2 regions of the Mesorhizobium sp. Primo-A genome follow, and region 2 is predicted to be linked to the other one. Evidence: predicted binding sites of a transcription regulator. Region 2 holds the regulator's gene; the other holds the start of a gene.

Region 1 (3,247 bases), on a different contig from region 2:
CGCCGGAAAGCAACTATCGCATCACCAAGGGCACGCCGAAAATCTACATCAAGATCGTGGCGAGCGGCGCCAAGCGCACCCAGGCCTTTTGCGCCGACTGCGGTTCGCATCTTTACGCCACGTCTGTCGGAGATGGTCCGAAGGTCTATGGAATTCGCGTGGGGACCGCGCGGCAGCGCCAGGATTTGATCCCGACACAGCAGAAATGGCACCGCTCGGCGCTGCACTGGCTGCCTGAATTTCAGGGCATGACCACGTTGGAGGAGCAGTAGCGCCGGTCCGGCACCGCGCCTCAATCGTCGCCTTCGACGACCCTCAGCCTGAGCTGCCCGGTTTTCGAATCGGCAACGCGCGCGCCGGTATCGACCTTGGCGGCGGGAGCCCGTGACGCGGCGTCTACGGCGGCATCGCCGTCGGGCTGCGCGCCGAATTCCAGCGCCTCGATCTTCTGGCCGCGCTTGGTGACCTTCGACGTCGAAACCAGTATGTCGTCGATGTCCTTGGCCGACTGGCCGAAATGCACCTGCAGCTTGCGCACCCGCTCATCGACACGCGCAACATCCTCCATCAGCCGGATGACCTCGCCCTGGATCAGGTGCGCCTGTTCGCGCATGCGGGCATCCTTGAGGATCGCCTGGATGACCTGGATCGACAGCATCAGCAGCGACGGCGAGACGATGACGACGCGCGCACGGTGCGCCTTGTGCACGATCGCCTCGAAATTCTCGTGGATCTCGGCGAACACCGATTCCGACGGCACGAACATGAAGGCAGTGTCCTGCGTCTCGCCCTGGATCAGGTATTTTTCCGAGATATCGCGGACATGGATCTCGATGTCGCGGCGGAAGGCCTGCGAAGCTGCCTTCTGCAGATCGGCGCCATCGGCGGCGCGGATGGCGTTCCAGGCTTCCAGCGGAAATTTTGCATCGATGGCCAGCGACGGCGCGCCGTTCGGCATCTTCACCAGGCAGTCGGGCCGGCTGCCGTTCGACAGCGTCGCCTGGAACTCATAGGCACCGTGCGGCAGGCCGTCGGCAACGATCGCCTCCATGCGCGACTGGCCGAACGCGCCGCGCGTCTGCTTGTTCGAGAGGATCGCCTGCAATTGCACGACCTGGCCGGCGAGCGACTGGATGTTGCCTTGCGCGACGTCGATGATCGCCAGCCGTTCCTGCAATTTGGCCAGGCTCTCATGCGTGGATTTGGTCTGCTCGGTCATGGTCTGGCCGAGCCGGCCGGTCATGGCGTCGAGGCGTTGGCCGATCGATTGCGTCAGTTCCGCCTGCCGTGCGCCGAACACTTCCGCAATGGCGCCCATGCGGCCCTGCATTTCGGCCTGGCTTTGCAGAATGCCGGCCATCCGCACTTCCGCATCGCGGGCATGATCGGCGGCTTCCGCGGCCGCCACGGCGCGCGCCTTGGCCGACCGCCACAACGCAATGACCAGCGCCACGAACAGGGCCAGAAACAGCAAAACGCCGAAGGCCAGCGCATGGCCGAGCGTGATCGTTGTGGCGCCAAGCCGGGCGACAGGCTCCGAAAGGATGGTGCTCAAATCATTCATGTGGACAGCATAGACGATTCGCCGCGATAGCACAGATCAAAACGTGAACGCGCCTGATGCCAACCGGTTGACGCGTTTCGCTGGAGGTCTTAGGTGGAACGCCATGCCGATCAAGCCGCTCATCATCCTTCCCGACCCCATCCTGCGCCAGGTTTCCAAGCCCGTAGAGCGTGTCGACGCGCCTTTGCGCAAATTAGCCGACGACATGCTGGCGACCATGTATGAAGCGCCGGGCATCGGGCTGGCGGCAATCCAGATCGGCGAGCCGCTGCGCTTGCTGGTGATCGATCTCGCCAAGGAAGACGAGACGCCGGCGCCGCATGTCTTCATCAATCCGGAAATCCTGGAGAGCGCCGATGCGCGCTCCGTCTATGAGGAAGGCTGCCTGTCGATCCCGGATTATTACGCCGAGGTCGAACGCCCCGCCGCCGTGCGGGTCAAATATCTCGACCGCGACGGCAAATTGCAGGAGATAGAGGCCGAGGGGTTGATGGCGACCTGCCTGCAACACGAGATCGACCACCTCAATGGCGTCCTGTTCATCGATCACATCTCGAAGCTGAAGCGCGACATGGTGGTAAAGAAATTCAAGAAGCTCGCCAGGGACAAGGCGCCGGGCAAGCTCGCGGGATAAGGTACGGGAGTCCCCTCCAGGCCTATTGTCGGCAGGATTGCCACCAAATGGAGATGCCGACGGTCGACATGCTGATCAGGGACATTCCTGAGCCTTTGAAGCGCGAGATCGAACTGGCGGCGCGCGAGGTCGGCCAGAGCGTCTCGGACAAGGCCATCGGCCTTCTGCGCAAAGGCATAGTTGCGGAGAGGCCGGCCCGAGAGGAGTCGAGCCTCTCGGCGTGGGCTGCAATTCGCTCGGCTTTCGTATCTGAAAGCGCAATTGGCGATGAATACGCGGAAATCATGGAGAAGATCGAAGCGGAAAGATAGCGCGACGGTCGTCCCGCGACTTCGACGGCCTTGACCTGAAGCTCGTAAACCCGTTTGAAGCGGATGCCTGAGCCGGCACACTGCGCGAGCAAGAAGACAGGATACCAGAAGAAAAAATGCCCCTTCGCGTCATCTTCATGGGCACGCCGGAGTTTTCGGTGCCGACCTTGCGCGCGATCGCCGAGGCTGGCCATGAGATATCAGCCGTCTATACCCAGCCGCCGCGCGCTGCCGGACGACGCGGACTGGAGCTGACGCCGTCGCCGGTGCAGCGCGAGGCGGAGCGACTGGGCATCGAGGTGCGGACGCCGGTTTCGCTCAAAGGCGAGGCCGAACAGGCCGCTTTTCGCGCCTTGCAGGCCGATGTGGCGGTGGTCGTCGCCTATGGTTTGCTGCTGCCGAAGGCGGTTCTGGAGGCAACCCGGCTCGGCTGCGTCAACGGCCATGCGTCGCTTCTGCCGCGCTGGCGCGGCGCCGCCCCCATCCAGCGCGCCATCATGGCCGGAGACCTGGAAAGCGGCATGATGGTGATGCGCATGGAAGAGGGCCTGGACACCGGTCCGGTCGGGCTGGTTGAAAAATGCGCTATCGAACCCGATATGACAGCCGGCGATCTGCATGATCGGTTGATGAGTGTCGGTGCTGCCTTGATGGTGGAAGCGCTGGCGCGACTGGAAAGGAATACGCTGACATTCACCACACAAGCTGTGGATGGGGTGACCTACGCCAAGAAAATCG
Region 2 (3,247 bases):
ATTGGATTGGCCAGGTCTCTACCTGATGGGCAAGGGCCTGACGATGATGATCGCCATATCGGGCTGGATCTCCGAGCGTTCGCCTGTCGATGGGGTCGGGCTGATTTCGCAACAGTCGGTCCTGCTGGTGGCCATTGCCCTGGTCATCGCGACGATGGCGACGACATGGCTGCGGCTCGCGGCTCTGCCATTCGCGTTGGCAGGCTTGCTGACCGTCTCGGATACGCGCACGCCCGATGTGCTGATCTCGGAAGACGCCCGGCTGGTGGCGTTGCCGATCGGTGGCGGTGAGCTTGCCGTCAGCCGGCAACGGCCGAACGAATTCACCGTCGACAACTGGAAACGCGCGCTGACATCGGAAACCATCGTCGTTCCGGAAGTGTTCGACAACAGCGATGGGCAATTCGACGTCGCGGATGCCGTTGAGCTACCGCCGGGATCGCCGTTCTATTGCTCCTCAGGCGTTTGCGTGGCCAGGCACATGTCCGGTGCGATCATTGCCTATGTCGAGGACCGCAAGGACACCTGGAAAGCCTGCGGCTTCGCCGAACTGATCGTCGTCAACGACGCCACCGCCTATGACGCCTGTCACAACCCGCTGGTTCTCGTCATCACCAAGCGGCAACTGGCTCGCAAAGGCAGTGCCGCGGTCTTCTTCGATCGCCAATCGGCGACCACGCCGGCGACGATCAGCTTCGCGGTGGACAGCCCATATCGGCCCTGGCACACGCAACGCAGATACTCTCGCGAGGCGAGGGGGCTGGCACCCTTCAAGAAACCCGAGAAGCCAGTGGTCAACCCACAGCCGTCTCAGTAGCGACGGATCAGGCCGACGAGCTTGCCTTGCACCTTGACCCTGTCCGGCCCGAAAATCCGTGTCTCATAGGCTGGATTGGCGGCTTCGAGGGCAATCGAGGCGCCCTTGCGGCGGAACCGCTTCAGCGTCGCTTCCTCTTCATCGACCAGCGCCACGATGATCTCGCCGGGGCTGGCCGTGTCGGCGTTACGGATGATAACGGTGTCGCCGTCGAAGATGCCGGCCTCGATCATCGAATCGCCCTTGACCTCCAGCGCATAGTGCGCGCCGCCCATGATCATGTCCGGCGGCACCGAAATCGAATGCGTCTGATGCTGGATGGCATCGATCGGCACGCCGGCGGCGATGCGACCCATGACCGGGATCGAAACGGCAGAGACCGCATCGTCGTCATTGCCGGGCGAAGGCATCCGCGAAGGCGCCGGCTTGATCTGCCGGCCAAGAGCACCACCCTGACCAAGACTGCCCTGGATGACGCTTGGCGAAAACTTCTTTGCCGCATTGAGGCCTGGCGCGATGGAGTCCGGCAGCCGCAGCACTTCCAGCGCGCGGGCCCGATTGGGCAGCCGGCGGATAAAGCCGCGCTCCTCAAGGGCCGTGATCAGCCGATGAATCCCGGATTTGGAGGCAAGGTCGAGCGCCTCCTTCATCTCGTCGAAGGATGGCGGAATGCCGCTCTCCTTCAGGCGTTCATGGATGAACATCAGCAGTTCATGTTGCTTGCGTGTCAGCATGGCGGCCCCCAGGTTCCCTGAAACCAGAATCGAAAAACAAACCCAGAACAAACACTATCTGTTCCAGTTGTGTTCTGCAACCGTTTAAAGTTTAATGAATTTGTTAAGGCTGCTGAAATTATTTGGCGCTTGCCAGCGGGTTACGATCGACGGGCGCCACCTTCGGCAATGCGCCTGCTCACATTGAAATTGTTATGGTTAATGACCTGTGGCTTATCCCCTACCAAAGCTTGGCATTATCTGTCGATCGACCTCGACAAGGGGCGATTGCAACCTTCGGGACGTTCGTTGGCCGTGAACGAAACGGAGCCAAAACGCCAACGTCAGTTGGGCATTTTGGCTGGAAATTCAGCTCTCCGTCATTTGCCAGGCAGTGAGGGCAGCGACGGCGGATCGCCGGGATCGGTGCGTCAGGTAACGGCTTCCTTGACGGCGAAACGCTGGTCCTTCCATGCTCCCGTGCGCAGAATGTCTTCCAGAACCTCAACCGCCAGCCACACATCCTTGTAGCTGACATAGAGCGGCGTGAAGCCGAAACGGATGGTCGACGGTGCGCGGAAGTCACCGATCACCCCGCGCTCGATCAGCGCCCGCATGATTTGATAGCCGTGGTCGTGAAGGAACGACACCTGGCTGCCGCGCCTGGTCGCGTCGCGGGTGGTCTCCAGCGTGAGACCGTAGGCGCCGCACTTGGCTTCGACGAGCTGGATGAACAGTTCTGTCTGCGCGACGCTCTTCTTTCGCAATGCCGCCATGTCGACGTCGCTCCAGATGGCAAGCGCGCCTTTGAGCGCCCGCATCGACAGGACCGGTTGCGTACCGCACAGAAAACGGCGGATGCCGGTGCCGGCAACATAACCCCGTTCGAAGGCAAAGGGCCGCGCATGGCCCCACCAGCCGCTGAGCGGCTGGCTGATATCGCCGTGGTGGCGCTGCGCGGCATAGATGAAGGCCGGCGCGCCCGGACCGCCGTTGAGGTACTTGTACGTGCAGCCGACAGCGAAATCGGCATTTGCCTGATCGAGCTCGACGGGCAGGGCGCCGGCGGTGTGGCAGAGATCCCAGACGATCAGCGCTCCGGCCGTATGAGCCCTGCGCGTCAGCGCCGCCATGTCGCGCAGTTCACCCGATTTGTAATTGACGTGGTTGACCAGCACCACCGCGACGTTTTCGTCGATCAGATCTTCGATGGTCGGCGCGTCGACGCCCGCGAGGCGCAGCAGGACGCCATCCCGGGTCGAGGCCACGCCTTCGGCGATGTACAGGTCGGTGGGAAAACTGTCACCTTCGGCGACGATGGCTGACCGGCCGGGCCGCATCTCCATCGCTGCGTGCAGCACCTTGTAGATGTTGGTCGATGTCGTGTCGCAGACAACGGTCTGGCCGGCCGCGGCTCCTATCAGGCGTCCGAGTTGGTCGCCGAGTTCGATCGGCATCTCGAACCATCCGGCCGTGTTCCAGGCTCGGATAAGATCTCGGGCCCATTCCTGCGTCGCCGCCTGCTGCAGCTCGCCGAAAACGGCATGAGATGCTGCCCCCAGTGAATTGCCGTCGAGATAGATCACCCCCTCCGGCAGAATGAAACGGTCGCGCATGGCCCGCAGCGGATCCGTGGCATCCATCGCTTCGACTGCGGCGAGATCAGGAATTCCACTCATGGTCAGTCCCCGGTTGTTCGCGAAGGGGTTTCCGCCAC

Evidence for each region. The regulator LexA, encoded in region 2, represses DNA repair genes until DNA is damaged. The targets are predictions, from matches to a motif close to TGTTCNNNNTGTGTTCNG.
Region 1: a site for LexA is predicted at 1,597-1,614, ahead of EOC83_RS09195 (DNA recombination protein RmuC). Genes of this name have one in related genera too.

Annotation. Positions count from the first base shown of each region.
Region 1 is NZ_RZTG01000004.1:209,088-212,334, reverse strand. Features, by position in the region: gene EOC83_RS09200 (GFA family protein) at 1-272, shown strand, start outside; gene EOC83_RS09195 (DNA recombination protein RmuC) at 293-1,564, opposite strand; gene def (peptide deformylase) at 1,668-2,198, shown strand; gene EOC83_RS09185 (plasmid stabilization protein) at 2,267-2,509, shown strand; gene fmt (methionyl-tRNA formyltransferase) at 2,626-3,247, shown strand, end outside.
Region 2 is NZ_RZTG01000003.1:179,281-182,527, reverse strand. Features, by position in the region: gene EOC83_RS06320 (ComEC/Rec2 family competence protein) at 1-817, shown strand, start outside; gene lexA (transcriptional repressor LexA) at 811-1,551, opposite strand; gene kynU (kynureninase) at 1,962-3,209, opposite strand.